3 regions of the Nonomuraea sp. 3-1Str genome follow, and region 3 is predicted to be linked to each of the others. Evidence: riboswitches for the same ligand, from Rfam matches in the RefSeq annotation. Region 3 holds a riboswitch; each other region holds the start of a gene.
The links. Region 3 has a riboswitch for thiamine pyrophosphate ahead of MTP10_RS04000 (cytosine permease). Riboswitches for the same ligand answer to the same signal wherever they lie in the genome.

Region 1 (7,302 bases), on a different contig from region 3:
GCCTGTCCACCCGCCCCTGACCGGCGTTTGCGGGCGGCGTGGCCGGTCATGTCTCCTGGACGGGCCGGCGACGTGGAGGAGGCCGCCATGCGGTGGGTGGAGTCCGGTGACGTACGGCTGTGGGTGGTCGAGGAGGGCGACCCGGCCCACCCGACGATCCTGCTCGTTCACGGCTATCCCGACACCCAGCGCGTCTGGGACGAGGTCGCGGAGCGGCTGCGCGACCGCTTCCACGTGGTGCGCTACGACGTGCGCGGCGCGGGCCGCTCCACCGCGCCGGCCGACGACGCGGACTACACCTTCGACCACCTCGCGGGCGACCTCGCGGCGGTGCTCGACGCGATCGGCAAGCCCGCAGTCCACCTCGTCGGCCATGACTGGGGCTCGCTCCAGGGCTGGGACGCGGTGAGCAGGCCCGGCATCCGGGAGCGGGTGGCGTCGTTCACCAGCTTCGGCGGGCCGGGGCTGGCCCAGGCCGGCCGGTTCATGCGGGAGGGCAGCCCCGCGGAGGTCGCCTCGCAGCTCGCACGGTCCTGGTACATCGGCGTGTTCCAGACCCCGGCGCTGCCGGAGACGGCATGGCGGACGTTCATGCCGGCGGTGCTGGAGCGGAGCATGCGGGTCCGCGACGGCGTCGAGCCGCGCGCCGGGCACCCCGCGGACACGCTGTCGAGGGACGCGGCCAACGGGCTGTGGATGTACCGCCGCAACATGGGCCCCGGGCTGCGGCCCCGCCACACCGCGTCGCACGGCGATCCGGTGGTGGACGTGCCGGTGCAGCTCATCGAGACCACCCGTGACCCGTTCGTCTCGCCGGCGCTGCTGGCCTCGCTCGGGCGGTGGGCGCCGAGGTTCTGGCATCGCAGGATCGTGGCGGGACACTGGGCGCAGCGCGGCCGGCCGGACGTGGTGGCCAGGATGATCGCCGAGTTCGCCGCGCACGTGGACGGCGCCGAGGCCCCGCCGGGGCTGCGCCGCGCCCGGCAGGAGTCCTCCCCGGGGAGGGAGAAGGCGTTCGCGGGGCGGCTGGCGGTCGTCACCGGCGCGGGCAGCGGGATCGGCCGCGCCACCGCCCGAGCCTTCGCCGCCCACGGGGCCGAGGTGGTCTGCGCCGACGTGGACGAGGCGGCGGCGGCCCGCACGGCCGCCGGCATCGCCAAGGACTTCGGCAGCACGGCCCACGCCCAGCAGGTCGACGTCGCCGACGCCGCCCGGATGGAGAGCTTCGCCCAGCAGGTCCGCGCCGAGTACGGCGTCCCGGACATCGTGGTCAACAACGCCGGCATCCTCGTCGCCGGCGCCTTCCTCGACCACTCCGTGGAGGACTGGCGGCGCATGATCGACGTCAACCTGTGGGGCGTGGTCCACGGTTGTCGCCTGTTCGCGGCGCAGATGGTCGAACGCGGCGAAGGCGGCAACATCGTCAACGTCGCCTCGCTGGCCGCGTTCGCGCCCACGATGCTGCTGCCCGCGTACTCGACGGTCAAGGCGGCGGTGAAGACGCTCAGCGACTGCCTGCGGGCCGAGCTGGCCGGGCAGGGCATCGGGGTCAGCGCGATCTGTCCCGGTTTCGTCTCCACGAACATCGCCCGTCACGCCACGTACGTCGGCACCGACCTCCGCGACATCTCGGTGACGGCGCTGGAGCGGCGCGGCTACCCGCCGGAGCGCGTCGCCGCGCACATCCTGCGGGCCGTCCACCGGAACGAGGCCGTCGTCCTGGTCAACGCCGAGGGCAAGCTCGGGTACGCCCTGTCACGCCTCTCGCCCGGCGCCGCCCGGGTGCTGGCCCGGCTCTCCGGCACGGCCCGCCGCCTCGGCCACCGGCCGAACTCTCATACGGCTCACCTGGAGCCGTGAGAAATCCACTGATTGCCAGATAACGATCGTGTCCTTGGGGGAAAGATGGAACTCGTGCTGTCACCCCAGATGGACGAATGCGTGCGACCCCAGCCGTTACGGCGACGGCCGGCGCAGCGCCGCAGCGCGCGCCGGGTCGAGCGGATGCTCGACGCCTGCGCCGAGCTGCTCGACGAGATCGGCTACGAGTCGCTCTCCACCACCCGCATCGCCGACCGGGCCGGGGTCGCGATCGGGTCGGTCTACCAGTTCTTCCCCGACAAGCGGGCCATCACCCAGGAGCTGACCCGGCGCAACGTCGAGCAGTTCGTCTCCAGGGTCGGCCGCAGGTTCCTGGAGGAGGACTACGTCGGCTGGTGGGAGGCCGTCGACGCGATCATCGACGAGTACGTCGACATGCACCGGACCGTCCGGGGCTTCAGAAGCCTGCACTTCGGCGACGTGGTCGACCTCAACCTCCTCGACTCCGACTCCGACAACAACACGGTGATCGCCGGACGGCTGCGCGGGCTGCTGCTCCAGGAGTTCGGCCTGGCCGACAGCCATGAGCTGGACGTGGCGGTCCTGGTGGCGGTCGAGGCCGGGGACGCGGTGCTCAAGCTCGCCTTCCGCCGCGACCCGAACGGCGAGCCGGAGATCATCGCGGCGGCCAAGCAGCTCATCCGCGGCTTCCTGTCCCGCCAGCTCCGCTCCTGGACGCCGCAGACGGCCTGACTCCCCGAGTGGTCAGTCGTTCAGGCGCAGGCGCTGGATGAGCTCGGGGAGCCAGCCGAGCGCCGGGTGCGGCTGCTGGACCTTGGGGGCCGGCGGGCGCGTGTCGGGGGCCGGCGGGCGTGCCTCGCCGGCCTGGGGCGCCTGCGAGGGCGTCACGCGTTGCCGGGGCGCGGGGGCGCGCCCCTCGCGGTCCTTGGCCGTCGGGGCACCGTCGCAGGGCGCCGGGAGCGCCACCGGCCACGCCTGGCGGTCCTCTCGCGCCTCCCGGGCGTCCAGCCGGGTCTCGATCGCGTGGAGTTCGCGCTCGGCCGATTCCACGGCGGCGAGCCGTCCGGAAAGGTATCCGGCCGCACCCGGAACCAGGACCGAAAGCGCCACGGCACAGGAGAGTGTGAAGGTCGTCTGCTTGGAGATGCCCATCGCAGCCCCTCCCCCTCGCCGGTGCGCGCGACCGCTATATGCCCTACGGCCTGCGAAGACACGCCGGAAGCGGGCATCCTTTGACATGACCTTGCCAAAGTCGTGCCGGATCGGCGATGTGCATTGCCGGGGCAAACCGGCACCTGGCTCGGTAGTCTCGCGGTGTGGCGCATGTGACCCGTGAGCACCTTGATCGCCTGCTCGAGCAGGCTCTGCTGGCCGACGACCACAGCTCCCTTGCCAGGCGGCTGTACGACGTCGCGCTCGGCTATTCCTCGGGCGACGTCTCCAGGGCGTCCATCCTGGTCCTCGCGGCCGAGGAATGGCGCTCCGCCGGGCAGCCCGCCCGGGCCCTGGAGTGCTTCCAGCGCGCGGTGGAGGACGGCGGTGAGTCGCTCATCGACCCACGCGCCGGCATCGCCGACACGCTCTTCGAGCTCGACCGTCCCGCTGAGGCGAGGGAGGTCATCGAGGCGATCCGCGCGGAGGGCGGGATCACCACGGCGACCTCCCACACGATCGCCGAGACGCTCGTCGCGTACGGCGATCTGCCGGCCGGGCTCGAATGGGTGACCCAGGCCGTGCTGGCAAGTGACGAGGACGACCCGGAGCATGTGGCGCTGCTGCGCACGCGCTACCGCATCCGGGTCGATCTGGGCCTGCCCGAGGACGAGCTCGACGCCCTGGTGTCCTGAGCCGGGCTCTCCGGGGCCGGGCGTCCTGTCCGGCCCGGGGTGCGCCCCGAGGGGCGCTCGCTGCCGTCGGCATGCCCGCGATCAGGCCGTACGGGTGATCCGGGGTCAGAGGGCGGCCGTGGCCTCCGCGCCGGTCGCCAGCCACTGGCCGGTGGGCCACGTCTCCAGCCGCCACGCGCTGTCCCAGAACATCCACTCGTACTCCGTCGCCCGGCAGAACGCCTCGGCCATGGCCCGGCGGGTGGCGGGGTCGGCGGTCCCGGCCAGCCGGTCGGCGATGGCGCGCACCTGTGTCACCGAGGCGGCGAACGACGGGTCGGAGTAGGTGGAGATCCACGCCTGGTACGGGTGGCCGGACCGGCCGGCCGTGCGCTCCAGCAGGGCCGTTCCGACGTCCTGGTAGACCCAGAAGCACGGCAGCACCGCGGCGACCAGCACGGGGAGGGGCGCGCTGAGAGCCGTCGCCTGGAGGTACGACGCGTAGGCCAGGCAGGTCGGTGAGGTGCGGATGCCGGCCACGTGCTCGGGGCTCAGCCCGAACCCGTCGAGGTAGCCGGTGTGCAGGGCGCGCTCGACGGCCAGCGCCGTGTGCGCGCTCTGGGCGAAGAACATGGCGTCCGCGGGCTCGGTGGCGCGCGCCGACGCCGTCGCCAGCACCTTCGCGTACGCCGCCAGGTAGCGGGCGTCCTGCACCAGGTAGAAGGTGAACCGGTCGCGGCTCAGGGTGCCGCCGCCGAGGGCGGTGTTGAACGGGTGCCGATGGATGGCGTCGAGCAGCGTGGCGGTGCTCGCCCAGACCTCGTCGCAGAACGACAACGTCGACGTCCCTTCGCCAGTACGAACTAGATCAGGTTCGACGGGTGTGATCTCAGCCCGGCCCTCCGGGCACCCCGCGTCACGGTCCACCGTAACAGGGATCATCCCAGCGGCAGGCTCGGGAGGAGGGTGCCGACGTCGCCGAGCGAGGTGACGCCGGGCTCCGCGACGCGGGAGGCCCCGGTGCGCGGCCCCTCCGCGTGGGTGGCGGCGTCCCGGCGGCTCGGTGCGCGGTCCGGCGCCTCGTGCGCGTGCTGACGGCGGACGGCCGGCTCCGGGGCCCCCGAGACGGGCACCCCGTCGAACGTCCGGACGGGCCGGGCCGGAGCCGCCGGCAGACCGGGCAGGTCGGGCGCGGCGGCCATCGTGGACACGTCGGACAGGCCCGAGGGATTGCGCGCGCCGGGAGGAAGGACGGGCACACCCGCGGCCGTGGCCGTCAGGTCGGGGGCGACCATCGGGGAGCCGGCGCCGCGGGGGCCGGTCAGGCCGAGGCGCTCCGCCGTCCGCGCCGCGACCGCGGCGGCGCTCTCCTCGCCGGCCGCCCCGCCCTCGTCCCCGGCCGGGACGGGGGTGAGGGCATGGGTGAGGGCGAGGACGGGAGGCGGCGCCGCGATGATCCAGATGACCCCGGCGCTCAGCGTGGCCGCCGCGACGGCCCGAAAGCCGGGACAGGACCGGGATGACCTGGGATAGGACCGGGATGACACTGACACTGGACGTCCCCCTCGTCGGTACGGCTGCCCGGGCGGACGCCGGGCGGATCTCGGACGAAGGCCGAAGCTAGCCAGGGAAGCGGTGCGCCGGGGCGGGCTTGGCCGAACGGTGGACCAGCCCTTACCGGCGAGCGGGCCGCGACACGGACCCGGGCCCGCGAAAGCCCCGGGAAGCCGGCCGGAAAGACCGGCCCCGGGGCCTTGTCGTCGGTACGTCGCGCGTCAGGCGCGCTTGACGGTCAGCTCGTCGTCGCCGAGGTCGACCAGCACCTTGTCGCCGTCCACGATCTCGCCCGACAGCACCGCCTTGGCCAGCTTGTCGCCGATCGCCGACTGCACCAGGCGGCGCAGCGGACGGGCGCCGTACAGCGGGTCGTAGCCGGTGAGCGACAGCCACTCGCGGGCCGCCGGAGTGACGTCCAGGGTCAGCCTGCGGTCCGCCAGCCGCCTCGCCAGCCGGTCGACCTGGAGGTCGACGATCTGGGCCAGCTCCTCCGAGCCGAGCGCGTCGAACAGGATCACGTCGTCGAGCCGGTTCAGGAACTCCGGCTTGAAGGCGCCGCGGACCGCGCCCATCACGGCCTCGCGCTTGGCGTCGCCCTCCAGCGTCGGGTCCACCAGGAACTGGGAGCCCAGGTTGGAGGTGAGGATCAGGATCGTGTTGCGGAAGTCGACCGTGCGGCCCTGCCCGTCGGTGAGCCGACCGTCGTCCAGCACCTGGAGCAGGATGTCGAAGACCTCGGGGTGGGCCTTCTCCACCTCGTCCAGCAGCACCACGGTGTACGGCCTGCGCCGCACGGCCTCGGTGAGCTGGCCGCCCTCCTCGTAGCCGACGTAGCCGGGAGGGGCGCCGACGAGCCGGGCGACGCTGTGCTTCTCGGAGTACTCGCTCATGTCGATGCGGGTCATCGCCCGCTCGTCGTCGAACAGGAACTCCGCCAGCGCCTTGGCCAGCTCGGTCTTGCCCACGCCCGTCGGGCCGAGGAACACGAACGAGCCGGTCGGCCGGTCGGGGTCGGCGATGCCGGCCCGGCTGCGCCGGACGGCGTCGGACACGGCGCGGACGGCCTGCTGCTGGCCGACCAGGCGCCTGCCCAGCTCGTCCTCCATGCGCAGCAGCTTGGTCGTCTCGGCCTCCATCAGGCGGCCGGCCGGGATGCCCGTCCAGGACGAGATGACCTCGGCGATGTCGTCGGGGCCGACCTCCTCCTTGACCATGGCGTCGTCGGGCTGGGCGGCCTCGGACGCCTCCCGCAGCGCCTGCTCCAGCCTCGGCACCTCGGCGTACATGAGCCGGGACGCCGCCTCGAAGTCGCCGTCGCGCTGCGCCCGCTCCGCCGAGCCGCGCGCCTCGTCGAGCTGCTTCTTCAGCTCACCGACCTTGTTGAGGCCGGCCTTCTCCCGCTCCCAGCGGCCGACGAGGGCGCTCAGCTCCTCCTGGCGGTCGGCCAGCTCCTTGCGCAGCCGCTCCAGCCGGTGGAGCGAGGCGTCGTCGGTCTCCTTGGAGAGGGCCAGCTCCTCCATCTTCATGCGGTCGACGTTGCGCTGGAGCTGGTCGATCTCCACGGGCCGGGAGTCGATCTCCATGCGCAGCCGCGAGGCGGACTCGTCGACCAGGTCGATGGCCTTGTCGGGCAGGAACCGGCTGGTGATGTAGCGGTCGGACAGGGCGGCGGCGGCCACCAGCGCGCTGTCGGCGATCTGCACCTGGTGGTGGGCCTCGTAGCGGCCCTTCAGCCCGCGCAGGATCGCGATGGTGTCCTCGACCGTCGGCTCGCCGACGTACACCTGCTGGAAGCGGCGCTCCAGCGCCGGGTCCTTCTCGATGCGCTCGCGGTACTCGTCGAGCGTCGTCGCGCCGATCATGCGCAGCTCGCCGCGGGCCAGCATGGGCTTGAGCATGTTGCCCGCGTCCATCGCGCCCTCGGCGGCGCCCGCGCCGACGACCGTGTGCAGCTCGTCGATGAAGGTGACGATCTGGCCGTTGCTCTCCTTGATCTCGGACAGCACGGCCTTCAGCCGCTCCTCGAACTCGCCGCGGTACTTCGCGCCCGCCACCATCGCGCCCAGGTCGAGCGAGA
Region 2 (7,302 bases), on a different contig from region 3:
CGTGCAGTACTTCGCGCAGCGTCCGGCCCGGCACGTACTCCATCGACAGGTAGACGACGTCGCCGTCGGTGCCCTGGTCGAAGACGTGCACCACGTTGGGGTGGGAGAGGCTGGCCACGGACTTGGCCTCGCCGATGAAGCGCCGCACGAACGCCGGGTCCTCGGCGAGCGAGCGGTGCATGACCTTCAGCGCGACCGTGCGGTCGAGCCGGACGTCCAGGGCGAGGTAGACGGTCGCCATGCCGCCCCGCGCGATCCGGGACTCGATGCGGTAGCGCCCATCGAGGAGTCGCCCGACCAGGGGGTCCGCCGTCGTCGTGTCCACGCCGCCGAGTTTACGGGCGTTTGGCCACCGCCAGGGTGCGACCACCCGAAACGATGCGGAGCCGTGGCCCCTGCCGCGCCCTCTCTTGACCTCCCGGGCCACTCCGGGACCAGGGGATCCACCGGCTCACGGAGGCCCCGCGGGCCCCGGCGTGACGCCGGGGCCGGCTTGACCCGATCCGTGGGGGCCCAGCTCACCGGGTCACGGGGTCACGGGTTCATGGGTTCATGGGGGAGGACGCCTCGGCGTAGCGGCGGCGCGGGATGCGCCCGGCCTGGCGGGCCAGTCGCCCGGCCTGGACCGCGCCCCGCATGGCCGCCGCCATCAGGTCGGGTCGCTGCGCGCGGGTGACCGCCGTCGCCAGCAGCACGGCGTCGCAGCCCAGCTCCATCGCCAGCGCGGCGTCGCTGGCCGTGCCGATGCCCGCGTCGAGGATCACCGGCACGGAGGCCGCCTCCACGATGAGCTCGATGTTGTGCGGGTTGCGGATGCCGAGGCCGGAGCCGATGGGCGCGCCCAGCGGCATGACGGCCGCGCAGCCGGCCTGCTCCAGGCGGCGCGCCAGCGCCGGGTCGTCCCCGATGTACGGCAGCACCACGAAGCCCTCGGCCACCAGCCGCTCGGCCGCGTCGAACGTCTCGATCGGGTCCGGCAGCAGCGTCCGCTCGTCGGCGATGACCTCAAGCTTGACCCAGTTCGTCCCGAGGGCTTCGCGGGCCAGCCTGGCCGTCAGCACGGCCTCGCCCGCGGTGAAGCAGCCCGCGGTGTTGGGCAGCACCTTGATGCCGCGCACGCGCAGCACGTCGAGGACCGAGCCGCGGGCCGACGGGTCGAGCCGCCGCATCGCGACCGTGGTCAGCTCGGTGCCGGAGGCGGCGAGGGCCTGGTCCAGCACCTCCAGCGAGGGCGCGCCGCCGGTGCCCATGATGAGCCGGGAGGAGAACTTCTCCCCGGCGATGATCAGGTCATCCACCCTGCACCGCCGTGAGCACCTCGACGCGGTCGCTGTCGCCGAGCGCCGTGGTGTCCCACGAGCCGCGCGTCACCACCTCGTCGTTCAGGGCCACCGCCACGCCGGTGGTGGCGGTGGTCAGGATCCGTACGGCCTGCGCCACGGTGGTGCCGTCGGGCACCTCGCGCTGGCTGCCGTTGATCGTCACTCTCATCCCATCTCCTCGGAGCCGGAGTTGCCGTCGTAGGGGCCGGAGGGCCTGTCGTGAGCGCCGGGGGCCGGCTGGTGGCGGGCCGGGGAGCAGAGGGCCGCCGACTCGGGCTCCTCGCCCAGGAGGATCGCCGTCGTGAGCGGCGCCAGGAGCACCCCGCCGCGGTGGTGCCCGGTCGCCAGTGTCAGCCCCGGGACGCCGGCGGGGCCGATGAGCGGCAGGTTGTCCGGGGTGCCGGGACGCAGGCCCGCCACCACCTCGGCCACCTCCAGCTCGGTCACGCCGGGCACCAGCTCCCGGGCGTCGCGCAGCAGCTCGTACACGCCGCCGGCCGTCACCCGCGTGTCGAACCCCATCTCCTCCTGCGTGGCGCCCACCACGAGCTCGCCGTCGCCCCGCGGCACCAGGTAGACGGGGGCGCCGTGGACCATGCCGCGCACGCACCGGCCCAGCAGCGGCTCGGGGGAGCGCAGCCGCATGATCTGGCCCTTGACCGGCCGGATCGGGAGGTCGTACAGCTCGCCGCTCCACGCTCCGGCGGCCAGGATCACCCCGTCGGCCCGGATCTCGGACGGCAGGTCCCCGCCGTCCGCCGGAGAGTCCAGTCGTACGCCCACGACCGCCGGACCGCGCCCGGAGCCGTCACCAGGGCCGCCGGGGGCACGCAGGAGCTCGGACACCCGGGCCGGCACCACGGGGACGCCCAGCCGCTCCAGGGCGGCCAGCAGGGCCGCGGTGACGCGGCGCGGGTCCACCCACGCGTCGCCCGGCGCCAGCAGCCCGCCCCGGACCGACGGGGCCAGCATCGGCTCCAGGCGGCGGCACTCCCGGCCCGTCAGCCGCTCCACCGGCAGCCCCAGCTTGCCCATGAACCCGGCCAGCTCGTCCAGCGCCGCCAGGTCGTCCGCGCCGAACGCCACGTCCAGGGTGCCGTCGGCACGGAAGTCCAGCCCGTACGACGGGACCGGTCCCGACCGCGCAGGGGACGACGGGACGGGTCCCGACCGCGCAGGGGACGACGGCACGGGACGGGCGCCGCCGAAGGGCCCGGGTGGGCGGGACGGGGCCAGGACGCCCGGCGGCAGGCCGGCGTCCTCGGCCAGCTCGGCGGCGAACGACGGCCAGCGGCGCAGCGACGCCACCCCCAGCCGCAGCAGCGGCTCCTCCGTGTAGGCGACCTCGCTGACGGGCGCCAGCATGCCGGCGGCCGCGTGCGAGGCCCCGGAGGCCGGGGCCGGGTCCACCACGGTGACGGGCCGCCCCGCCCGCGACAGTCGCCAGGCGATCGACAGCCCGACGATCCCGCCGCCCACGACCAGCTCCATGCGCGCTCCCTTCGCCGGCATGATCCGGATCAGGTGGATTGCGGTCGAAGGCCCGGTCAAGCCTTCCTCTCAGCCCGGTCACGGCCGGACTCCCGCGCGTCTTGCCCCTCCAGCCTACGGCCTCGGTGCGGAGCGCAGGCGGCGGCCCCGTTATGGTCTTGACCGTGAACCGTGTCGTGGTGGCAGGAGCGGGCCTGGCCGGCGTGCGCAGCATCGAGGCCCTGCGGGCGAGGGGGTTCGGCGGCGAGATCACCCTCCTGGGACAGGAACGGCACCGCCCGTACGACCGGCCGCCCCTGTCGAAGGCGGTGCTGCTGGGCACCAGCGACTCCAGCTTCGTCGACTCCGACCTCGCGACGCTGGAGGTGGACTTCCGCCCCGGTGTCAGCGCCACCGGCCTGCGTCCGGGCGTCGTCGAGACCGGCGAGGGGGAGCTGCCGTACGACGGGCTGGTCATCGCGACCGGCGCCGAGCCGATCACGCTGCCCGGCGACGGGCCGCAGCATGTGCTGCGCACCCTCGACGACGCCCTGGAGCTGCGCGCCCGGCTGGTCCGCGGCGCCCGCGTCGCCGTGGTCGGCGCCGGCTGGATCGGCGCCGAGGTGGCCACGGCCGCCCGCCGCGCGGGCTGCGAGGTGACCGTGATCGAGGCCGGACCCGCGCCGCTCTTCCACGCCGTCGGGGCCGGGATCGGCGCCCGCACCACCGGCTGGTACGAGGGCGTCGACCTGCGGCTGGACACCATGGTCGCGTCAGTGGACGAGGGCGGGGTGCGGCTGGTGGACGGCGAGTTCGTCGAGGCGCACGTGGTCGTCTCCGGCATCGGGGTCCGCCCGGCCGTCGAGTGGCTGGCGGGCGCCGACATCGACCTGCACAACGGCGTCGTCACCGACGAGCACCTGCGCGCCTCCCTGCCGGGCGTGGTCGCGGTGGGCGACTGCGCCGCCTGGTGGTCGCGCCGCTACGGCACGCGCCTGCGGGTGGAGCACTGGGACACCGCACTCGGCGCGCCCGAGGTCGCCGCGGCCACCCTGCTGGGCGAGGAGGCCGTCTACGACCCGGTGCCGTACTTCTGGTCCGAGCAGTTCGGCCACATGGTCCAGTACGCGGGCCACCATCCGGCCGGCGACCGCCTCCTGTACCGGGGCGCCCCGGAGGGCAAGTGGTCGGCCTGCTGGCTGACCGGCGACGGCGCGCTGGCCGCGGTGCTCGCCGTGGACCGGCCCCGCGACCTCGTCCAGGGCCGCCGCATCATCGAGGCGGGGCACCGGATGGACCCGGAACGCCTGGTAGATCCCGATGTCCCTCTACGGGATTGTGTTGTTTGAGCAAGCGCGCCATGTGGTAGTTGTGGTTTCGTGACGCTTTCTGTTGCACAGATCGACCGGGAGACCGACCAGCTCGTCAACGAGTGGCTCACTCTCCCCGAGGTGGCCGACCGCCTGCAGCTCTCGCTCGGGCGGACCAAGCAACTCCTCAAGGACCACAAGCTGCTCGGCGTGCGCCGGGGCAGCGGCGGGCCGCACGTGCCCGCGGTGTTCCTTGACGGAAGGGACGTGATGAAGGGCCTGCCCGGCACGCTGACCGTGCTGCTGGACGCGGGCTACGACGACGCCGAGGCGCTGCGGTGGCTGTTCACCCCGGACGACTCGCTGCCCGGCTCGCCCGTCGAGGCGATCCGCGCGGGCCGCCACACCGAGGTCAAGCGGCGTGCCCAGGCCCTCGCTTTCTGACGCCCGGCTCTACCTCTGCACCGACGGCCGGCGCCGGCGCGGTGACCTGGCCGAGTTCCTCGACGCCGTGCTCGCCAACGGCGTCGACGTCGTCCAGCTCCGCGAGAAGGGCCTGGAGGCGCGGGAGGAGCTCGAGCTGCTGGAGGTCTTCCGCGACGCCTGCGACCGGCACGGCAGGCTGCTGGCCGTCAACGACCGGGCGGACGTGGCCTACGCCGCCCGGCCCGACGTGCTCCACCTGGGGCAGGACGACCTTCCGGTGGGCGTCGCGCGGGAGATACTCGGCGACGACATCCTCATCGGCAGGTCCACCCACTCCACCGCCGAGGCGTCCGCCGCCGCGGTGGAGGAGGGCGTCGACTACTTCTGCTGCGGGCCGACCTGGCCCACCCCGACCAAGCCGGGCCGTCCCGCGCCGGGGCCGTCGCTGCTGCGGCACGCGGCCTCGATCGCCACGGACCGGCCGTGGTTCGCCATCGGCGGCATCGACCTGGACAACCTCGACGAGGTCATGGCGTGCGGGGCGACCCGCGTCGTCGTGGTGCGGGCGATCACCGAGGCCGACGACCCGGGCGCGGCGGCGGCGGAGTTCGCCAAGCGCCTGGCCCGCTGACCCGGTCACGACGCTCCCCCGCGCCCGTGGAAGCGCGGGGGAGGGTCAGGCCTTGCGGGAGGTGGCCGCGACGGCCAGGTCGGCCAGCGCGGAGCGCGCCCCGGCCGTGATCGGCGCCTTGTCCAGGCAGGCCAGGGCCTCCTGCAGGTACGCCCCGATCAGGTCCTCGCACTCCCGCAGCGCTCCCGTGTCCTCGATGACCTCCCGCAGCGCCGCCACGCCCCGGTCGTCGAGTCCCGGGTCGCCGAGCAGGCTCCGCACCAGCGCGGCCTGCGTGGGGGTGGCGGCGGCCAGGGTGCGCGCCACGAGCATCGTCCGCTTGCCCTCGCGCAGGTCGTCGCCGGCCGGCTTGCCGGTGGCCGCCGGGTCGCCGAACACGCCGAGGATGTCGTCGCGCATCTGGAACGCGATCCCCACCCGCGTGCCGTACGTGGTGCACAGCTCGTCCATCCACGGCGCCAGCTCGCCCGCCGCGAGGACCAGACCGAGCCGGAGGGGCTGCTCCACGGAGTACTTGCCGCTCTTGTACAGGGCGACGCGCAGCGCCGACTCGAACGTGTTCTCCCCGTGGGCCTGCTCCAGCAGGTCGAGGTACTGGCCGCACATCAGCTCGGTGCGCATGTGGTCGTGGACCGGCTGCGCCGCCGCGATCGACTCCGGCGGCAGGCCGCTGCCGCGCCACATCTCGCCGGACCAGATCAGCAGCAGGTTGCCCAGCAGGATCGCCGCGCCCACGCCGAACTGCTCGGCCGACCCGTGCCAGCCGGCCCCCGCGTGCATCGTCTCGAACCGGCGGTGCGCCGACGGCATCCCGCGGCGCAGGTCGCTCTTGTCCATCACGTCGTCGTGGACCAGCGCGCTGGCCTGGAGCAGCTCCAGCGACGCCGCGGCCGGGTAGATGCCCGGCTCGTCCGCGCCGCCCGCCCCGCGCCACCCCCAGTAGCAGAACGCGGGACGCAGCCGCTTGCCGCCGGCCAGCAGCTCTTTGGCGGCCAGGCGGAGCGGCTCCAGCTCCGGCGCGCCCGTGAGCGGCAGTTGCCGGTCGACGAACTCCCTCAGGCAACGGTCCACCTGTTCGCGCAAGGTGTCCATGCTCGCGGCCTCAGTGTTCATGCCTTGAGACTAGTGGCCGCCGGGTGGCGCCCGGCTCTCCAGGGACAAGGGTGACCGCTGGTGCGGGCCCCGCCACGGTAACCTTGGGGCATGGCGCTTGGTCGACCTTCCGTCCTGCCCGATCGTGTCCCCACCGTGCGCGAGCTTCTCGCCTCCGGTGGCCGGTCGTTCTCCTTCGAGTTCTTCCCCCCGAAGACCGACGAGGGCGAGCGGCAGCTGTGGCGGGCGATCAGGGAGCTGGAGTCGCTGCGGCCGACGTTCGTGTCCGTGACGTACGGCGCGGGCGGCACCACGCGCGACCGCACGGTCGACATCGTCGAGCGGGTCGCCCACGGCACCACGCTCACGCCGGTGGCCCACTTCACCGCCGTCAACCACTCCGTCCGCGAGCTGCGCCACCTCGTCGGCCGGTTCGCCGACGCGGGGGTGCGCAACATCCTGGCCGTGCGGGGCGACCCGCCCGGCGACCCGACCGGCGAGTGGGTCCGGCATCCCGACGGCGTCGAGTACGCCGAGGACCTGGTGCGGCTCATCCGGCAGGCCGGCGACTTCTGCGTGGGCGTGGCGGCGTTCCCCTACAAGCACCCGCGCTCGCCGTCCATCGAGGCCGACACCGACTTCTTCGTCCGCAAGTGCCGGGCGGGCGCCGACTACGCGATCACGCAGATGTTCTTCCAGGCGGACGACTACCTGCGGCTGCGCGACCGGGTCGCCGCCCAGGGCTGCGACACGCCGATCATCCCGTGCATCATGCCGGTCACCCAGATGAGCACGATCGCCCGGTCGGAGCAGCTCTCGGGCGCGCCGTTCCCGCCGGAGCTCGCGGCCCGCTTCGAGGCGGTCGCCGACGACCCGGCGGCGGTGCGGCGGCTCGGCATCGAGCACGGGGCCGAGCTGTGCCAGCGGCTGCTCGACGAGGGCGCGCCGGGCATCCACTTCATCACGTTCAACCGGTCGAGCGCCTCGCGCGAGGTCTTCCAGCTCCTGTCACGCCCGGAGCCGGTCGCGGTCTGAGGCGTTCCTCCGCACA
Region 3 (7,302 bases):
TCGGGTGGCGCGGGCGCGGCGTGTACCGGGCGCTGCTGGCCCACCGGGCGCGGGTGGCCGTCGAGCGGGGCTACCGCTACCTCCACGTGGACGCCTCCGACGAGAGCCGCCCCATCCTGCTGCGCCTCGGGTTCGAGCCGCTGGGCACCACGACTCCGTACGCCTACGCTCCGGACGCCTGACGTCACGAGTCCGGCGTCCCTGCCTATTCCGCTGCCGGGATACCGAGGACGGACAGGAACGCTGCGGCGGCGGGGGATCGGAGCGAAGCGACTCCAGAGGAGGTGCTCCATGCGGGCAGGAGCGTCGCCGAGGGGCCGGTGCGGACCTTCGGGCCCTCGTCCACGACGACTCCAGAGCGGACGGTGGCGGGTGGCCGACGGATGGTGAGGCGGGTGGCCGGGGATCAGGGCGTGCGGTTCTGCCGAATCGCCTCCACCGCGTGCCGCAGGCCGAGCGCGAGATGGCGCCGGTCCTGCGGAGGGCGGGTGACGAAGTCGAGCATCAGGCCGTCGATGAGCTTGACCAGGACCTGGGCATCGAGTTCGGGTTCGGGCGATCCGGCAGCCAGGGTGATCAGTTCGGCGGCCCGCCGGAACTCCGCGCCGCACCGCGCCATCGCCTCTCTCACCGCGGGCTCCCTGGCCCCGGCCAGGTCGAGTTCGAAGCGGGCCAGCAGCAGGCCCCGGCTCGCAGTCCACCACTGCTGCAGCAGGGCGGCGATCCGGTCGTAGTCCGGCTCGGCATCCTGGCCCTGCGGCCGGACGGCCAGGGATCGCACCAGGTCGTGGACCACCGGCGCGGACCGATCCTTTTCGATCTCGACCATGCGGTCGACCACGGCCAGGACCAGCAGATCCCAGGTTTTGAAGTAGTACGTCACTGAGCCGTGCTTGACGCCGGCGGCCTCCTGCAGCGCACGGTGGGTCAGACCCCGCAGCCCGTGCTCGGCGATGACCGCCATGGCGGTGTCCAGCAGCAGCGTGCGGGTGTCGGTGCGGCCGCCCCGCCCGCCTGTTTCGGTCTTCCCAGTGGTCATGCACCCCAGTATGCCCAGAGGTTTGACATCCGTAGGAGCCAGATCTATAACCGTTGAAGAAATTTCTACGATTGTAGGAGCTGATGAACGTGGCGACCACCGCTGCACCCGCATCCGGGCCCGGTCCCGACGTCCACCCAGGGACCGAGCGCCGGTGGCTGCGCCGCGCCCTGGCGGCCCTGGGCGGCCTGCTCGCCGTGCTGAGCGTCTCGGCGCTGGTCATCGCCTACGCGTGGCAGCCGTCGGCGACCGCCTACGCCTCGCCCTACCTGGCGCGGATCGACTCCCGCTACGCGGACACCCTCCTCGCCCGCTTCCACTACACGAAGACTGGCCATGGCTCGCCGGTGGTGCTGGTCGCGGGCGGCGGGCAGTGGCTTTACTCCTACCGGGACACCGTCCCTGCCCTGGCCGCCGACCACACCGTCTATGCCGTCGACCTGCCCGGTCAGGGCTACACCACCCTCAAGAAGGACGGCTTCTCCTACGACCTGGACGCCATGGCCGGCGCCCTGGGAACCTTCATGGACGCCGTGGGCCTGCGCACCACCTCCGTGGTCGGGCACTCCTGGGGCGGCAGTTGGTCGCTGTACTTCGCCGAGCGCTATCCGGAGCGCGTCGACCGGCTGGTGCTGATGGGCTCCACCGGCCTGAACGTGCCCTCTGGTTGGGACTGGCGCCCCCTGGAGTTCCCCGTGGTCGGCGAGGTGATGGGCAAGCTCATGCGGAAGAGCGACGCCGCCCGCGTCCTGCGCAAGGCGTTCGCGAATCCCGAACGGGTCACCGACGAGGTCGTCGCCGAGGACTGGGCGCCGATGAGCCGGCCGGCCAACCGCGAGGCTCTATGGGCCTCGCAGCGCAACATCGACTACACCGTCACCCAGCGCCTCATGGGCAAGGTGACCGCGGCCACCCTGGTGCTGTGGGGTGGCGAGGACCGGTTCGACGAGCCGTGGCAGGCCGCCGCGATGGCCAAGCGGATCCCCGGGGCCGCCTCCCGGGTCCTGCCCGGATGCGGCCACAACGTCCACGAGGACTGCCCAGCGGTGGCCAACCCCGTCGTCGCCGAATTTCTCGACGGCGCTTGAGCACGCGTCACCGGACGCGCTCTACGTTTCCGCCCTGCTCGGTTCCGGCCCGATGGTCGACTAAGCGCAGCGAGGGCGACAGGGCAGGGCGACGGCGCCCAGGTCGCGGGCGGTTGCCGGCCAGGCTCGATCTGAGATCCGGCTCACTGTGGCCAGATGTCCTCTCATGAGGCAATATGAGGGCGCTAACTGCATGAGCCGACGCGGGAGCTCGGGGCCACCGGGCTGAGAGGGCAGCTACCGCTGCTGCCGACCGCATGAACCTGTCCGGGTAATGCCGGCGTAGGGAGTGTGTGATGACGCATGCCGTCAACGAAGTCCCGCTGACTCTCGACGAGGCCCCGCCGAAGACGCTCGGGGTGCTGGACCAGGGCGCGCTCTGGGCCAACCTCGGGGTGAGCCTGCTGGGCTTCTCCGGCGCGCTCTTCCTGCTCGACCCGCTGGGCGGCGCGCCCCTGAGCGTGGCCGCGGCCCTCACCGCCGCGGTCGTGGGCAGCCTCGTCGGCACCGCCATGGTGGGCCTGGCCGCCATCCCCGGCACGCAGACCGGACGGCCCTCGATGGTGCTGCTCCGGGGGCTGTTCGGGGCACGGCTGTCGTACGTGCCGACGGTGCTCAACATCATCCAGATGGTCGGCTGGGGCGCCTTCGAGCTCTGGGTGATCTCCATGGGCGCGAGCGCGATCTTCGGTCCGGCGGTGCCGTACGCGGTCTGGGTGATCGTCGCCGGGGTCCTCACCACCTCGCTGTCGATCTGGCCGCTCGGCTCGGTGCGGCTGCTGCGCCGGTACGTCACGGTCGCCGTGGTCATCGCGCTGGCCTGGTTCGCCGTGGACTTCCTCGGCCAGGCTCAGCCGCAGGCCGGCGGCTCGTGGCACGCGTTCGCGCCGGCCGTCGACTACGTGATCGCGCTGTCGGTCTCGTGGGTGCCGATGGCCGCCGACTTCGCCCGGCACTCCAGGTCGAGCGCCGCCGCGTTCACCGGCGTCGTCGGCGGCTACACGCTGGCCCAGGTGGCCTGCCTGGGGCTCGGCGTGTACGCGGTGGCCATCGCCGGGGCGGCCGCGGTCCAGGCGGACGGCACCGCGGTGTTCGGGACGTTCGTCGCGGCGCCGCTCGGCGCGTTGTTCTTCGCCGTGCTCGTCCTGCGCGAGACCGACCAGTCGTTCGCGAACGTCTACTCGACCACCCTCTCGCTGCAGAACCTCATGCCCCGCGTCGACCGCCGCGTCTTCAGCGTCGCCATCGGCGTGGTCACCACGGCCGTGGCGCTGGTGGTGGACGTGAACTCCTACGGGGCGTTCCTCGGCATCATCGGCGCGGTGTTCGTGCCGATGTTCGCGGTCCTCGCCGTGGACTACTTCGTGCTCGGCGGCTCCGCCCGGTGGAACACCGACGAGGACGCGCCGTCGCGCTGGTCCATGCTGGTGCCCTGGGTGCTCGGCTTCGCCGCGTACTGGCTGACCACCTCGACGCCGACCGTCGGGGCGTGGGACGGCCTCTGGGCGGGGGTGCGCGAGGCGATCGGCTTCACCCGTCAGCCGTGGATGAACGGCGCGCTCGGCGCGGCGCTCGTGGCCGCCCTGGTCACGCTCGCCCTCGGCCTGGTCCGGCGCCGGACCTACGCCGACCGCGTCTGACAGCTCGTGATCAGGAGCGGGACTCGACGGTGAGGAGGTGGCGCTTGGCGTTCACGCCCCCGGCGTAGTCGCCGAGCGCGCCGTCGCCGGGCACGATCCGGTGGCACGGCACGATGACGCACACCGGGTTGGCCATCAGCGCGTTGCCGACCGCCCGCAGCGCGCGTGGCCGGCCGATGTGCTCGCCGATCTCACTGAGCGTCGCCGTCGTGCCGTACGGGACCGCCATGGTCTTCTGCAGCACCGTGCGCGCGAACGACGTGGCGATGGCCAGGTCGACCGGCGTGGTGAAGGCCCGCAGCCGTCCCGAGAAGTACGCGTCCAGCTCCCGGCGCACCGGGTCCAGCCGGCCGGGGTCGGGCCCGATGAACGAGCCCACGTGCCGCGTCACCCGCTCGTACACCGCGTGCTCGTCCTCGAAGCTGCACGCCACGATCCCCTTGCCGGACACCGCCAGCACCAGTCGCCCCACGGCGCCGTCATAGGTGCCGAACGCGACGTCGGGCGGGGTCTCCCCGCGGTAGGTGGCGGAGGTCACCCGTAGCAGGGCATCGAGATCACCGCTCGACATCCGCTCACCCTCTTCTCACCTGGTAGGTCGTGATCGGCAGCGTATCGGACGGATCGGCCGACGGCGGCCGCGCAGCGCGGGCACTATGGAGGTGTGGGTGACGAGTGGGCCGGCAGTGACGACGAGATCGCTCGCGCGGTGCTCGCCGGCTCGCCCAACGCGCTGATCGCGCTCGACCGGGACCAGACCGTGCTGGTGTGGACCCCGGCCGCCGAGCGGCTCTTCGGCTGGACCGCCGAGGAGATGCTGGGCCGCAGGGCGCCGATCGTGCCGGGGGAGCTGACGGCTGAGCACAACGCGGTACTCGAACGCGCGCGTACCGGCGACCAGGTGACGCTGCGCACCAAGCGGTTACGCCGCGACGGAAGCGTGCTCGATGTGACGGTCGACATCGGGCCGCTGGTGATGGGCAGCTCGGTGGTGGGATACGTGTGCGTCCACCACCGCGCGGCGGCCGAGGAGGCGGCGAGCGAGCGCATGGCGCGCCGGGTCCGGCTGGTACGCCGGCTGACCGACGTGGTCGGCGACATCAACGCCGAGCTGGAGCTGCCCGCCGTCCTCGACCGGATCGCCGGCAGCCTGACCGAGCTGACGGGCGCCGACGCGGGTGGCTTCGTGCTCATCGAGGGCGAACGGCTGCGCGTGGTCAGCACCCACCGGCTGCCCGAGACGCTCAAGGACGCCACGGCCGGGCTGCGCACCAGCCTCGTGGACAAGCTGCTGCGCACCGGCAAGACCGTCCTGCTGGAGTCCCACGGGCTCGACGAACTGCTGTGGGCGGAGCTGACCGGCCTGCACACGATCGCGCTGGGGCTGGCCGCCGTGGGCGGGCGGCCGTACGGCGCCCTCTACGCCCTGTACGCCCAGCGCAAGCCCGGCCACCTGGAGCTGGAGCTGCTGGAGCTGCTGGCCGGGCACGCCGGCATCGCGGTGGGCAACGCCATGGCCTACCAGGAGGCGGTGCGGCAGCGGGCCCACGAGCAGGCGGTGTTCGACGCCAGCGCCGACGGCATCGCCGTGCTCGACGGGGCCGGCCGCGTCATCCGGTGGAACCCCGCGGCGGCCGAGCTCACCGGGCTGCCCGTCGACGACGTGCGCGGCGGCCCGCCGCCGTTCCCCCTGCCCAGCCCGGGGGAGAAGCTGACGTTTCAGCTCGACACGGGTCGCTGGCTCGACGTCGTGAGCGCGCGCGTGGAGGAGACCGGCGAGATGGTGGTCGACTTCCGCGACGTGACGCGCGCCAAGGAGCTGGAGGAGGCCAAGGACCTGTTCCTGGCGACGACCAGCCACGAGCTGCGCACCCCCATCACGATCGTGCGGGGCTTCGCCAGCACCCTCGACGCCCGCTGGGACAAGCTCAGCGATCCCGAGCGCCGCTCCGCCGTCCACACGATCGCCGAGCGGGCCAGGTCGCTGGGGACGCTCATGGACCACCTGCTGCTCGGCTCGCGGGCCGGCGCCGACGAGCTCAAGGTACGGGTGGAGGCATTCGACCTGGCTGAGCGGATTAATGCGGCAACGCTAGGATTGCCCGAGTTGTCCGACACGCATCGGGTCGAGGTGGAAATCCCCGGCGGCCTGCCGTGGGTGAAGGGCGACGCGCTGGCCACCGACATCGTGCTCGGCCAGCTGCTGGAGAACGCCTTCAAGTACTCACCGAAGGGCGGGTTGATCAGGGTCCAGGCATGGCCGGAGGACGACAGGGTGGTCGTGGTCGTCGACGACGAGGGCGTCGGCATCGCCGCGTCCGACCGGGAACGGATCTTCGAGAGGTTCGTCCAGGTCGACAGCGGTGACCGGAGGAGGTTCGGTGGCGTGGGGCTCGGGCTCTACATCGTCCGCAGCCTCGCGAGGGCCCAGGGCGGCGACGTGAGCGCCCATGCGCGACCGGGAGGAGGCACCCGGATGCGGATGGTGCTCAACGCGGCTGCTCCTATCGGAACCGACACACCGGTGTGGTAACGAGGTGGTCACGGTTGAGCTGACCTATCGTCCGATGTGGACAAGCTGTGATCGAGATCCGGTTTCTGGGATCGAGTAACGGGGCATTTCGGTCGTACCGGGGAGTGTTCCCGCGGGGGGCACATGAAGACGGGGAGGTGGGTGTGTCAAGCGTGGTGTTGCTGCCGTACGCGCCGTCCAGCGTCGCTGTTGCCCGCCAGCGTCTGAGCACTGACCTGCATGATTGCGGCGTCTTCTCCGCCGCGATCGACGATGCGGTGCTCGTGGTGAGCGAGTTGCTCAGCAATGCGCTGCGGCACGCGCATCCGCTGCCGTCGGGCATGGTCAAGGTCACCTGGCTGCGCAACGACGACCACATCGAGGTCGCGGTGAGCGACGGAGGCGCGGCGACCGAGCCGCGCGCGGGCCGTCCCACGCTGTCCTCCCTCGGCGGCCGGGGTCTGGGCATCGTGGAGTACGTCGCCGAGAGCTGGGGTGTGCGCCATGACGGAGACACCACCACGGTCTGGGCCGTCCTGCCGGCCCCCGACGGCAACGGCACCATGAAAGGCCAGGTCGCAGCACTGCGAGAGGCCGGCTGAGCCGGCCTCTCGGTTTTTGTCCGGGCGTTCGCCCGCTCTCCGTCAGGCGAACCGGCGCGTGAGCACCGTCCGTTCACCGTACGTCCATGCGCTGGACACCAGCAGGTACAGGGCGGCGGCGAGCGGCATCACCAGGGCCGCCAGGACCGAGCCGAAGGGCATCAGCGGCATGATCCTCCGCATCAGCGCCGGCTGCTCCTCGGGGAGTGTGGCCCTGATCCGGCGCGCCTGGAGCCACGCCACCAGCGTGACCAGGGCGATCACCACAATGAAGACCGAAAAGGGCCAACTGATCAGTCCGTAATGGGTGACAATTCCGGCAACCTGCTGGCCCAGCGGGGCGCCCAGAAGGTCATGACCGGCCAAGGCAGTCGGATGGGTGGCCACCCGGTACATCAGCCACATGAACGGCAGTTGGGCC

Region 1: another riboswitch for thiamine pyrophosphate. It lies ahead of tenA (thiaminase II); the one in region 3 lies ahead of MTP10_RS04000 (cytosine permease).
Region 2: another riboswitch for thiamine pyrophosphate. It lies ahead of MTP10_RS32500 (FAD-dependent oxidoreductase); the one in region 3 lies ahead of MTP10_RS04000 (cytosine permease).

The regions. Positions count from the first base shown of each region.
Region 1 is NZ_JALHBK010000001.1:461,232-468,533, reverse strand. Features, by position in the region: gene MTP10_RS02545 (CapA family protein) at 1-20, shown strand, start outside; gene MTP10_RS02540 (SDR family oxidoreductase) at 49-1,860, shown strand; gene MTP10_RS02535 (TetR family transcriptional regulator) at 1,930-2,574, shown strand; gene MTP10_RS02530 (hypothetical protein) at 2,587-2,952, opposite strand; gene MTP10_RS02525 (hypothetical protein) at 3,159-3,689, shown strand; gene tenA (thiaminase II) at 3,795-4,505, opposite strand; TPP riboswitch at 4,497-4,592, opposite strand; gene MTP10_RS02515 (hypothetical protein) at 4,607-5,221, opposite strand; gene clpB (ATP-dependent chaperone ClpB) at 5,444-7,302, opposite strand, start outside.
Region 2 is NZ_JALHBK010000027.1:52,067-59,368, forward strand. Features, by position in the region: gene MTP10_RS32485 (protein kinase domain-containing protein) at 1-325, opposite strand, end outside; gene MTP10_RS32490 (thiazole synthase) at 543-1,298, opposite strand; gene thiS (sulfur carrier protein ThiS) at 1,291-1,491, opposite strand; gene MTP10_RS32500 (FAD-dependent oxidoreductase) at 1,488-2,813, opposite strand; TPP riboswitch at 2,803-2,919, opposite strand; gene MTP10_RS32505 (FAD-dependent oxidoreductase) at 2,978-4,141, shown strand; gene MTP10_RS32510 (Rv2175c family DNA-binding protein) at 4,172-4,546, shown strand; gene thiE (thiamine phosphate synthase) at 4,524-5,159, shown strand; gene MTP10_RS32520 (polyprenyl synthetase family protein) at 5,205-6,272, opposite strand; gene metF (methylenetetrahydrofolate reductase [NAD(P)H]) at 6,363-7,286, shown strand.
Region 3 is NZ_JALHBK010000002.1:58,965-66,266, reverse strand. Features, by position in the region: gene MTP10_RS04015 (GNAT family N-acetyltransferase) at 1-182, shown strand, start outside; gene MTP10_RS04010 (TetR family transcriptional regulator) at 407-1,039, opposite strand; gene MTP10_RS04005 (alpha/beta hydrolase) at 1,129-2,127, shown strand; TPP riboswitch at 2,321-2,433, shown strand; gene MTP10_RS04000 (cytosine permease) at 2,424-3,767, shown strand; gene MTP10_RS03995 (methylated-DNA--[protein]-cysteine S-methyltransferase) at 3,778-4,338, opposite strand; gene MTP10_RS03990 (ATP-binding protein) at 4,432-6,300, shown strand; gene MTP10_RS03985 (ATP-binding protein) at 6,444-6,881, shown strand; gene MTP10_RS03980 (membrane protein insertase YidC) at 6,924-7,302, opposite strand, start outside.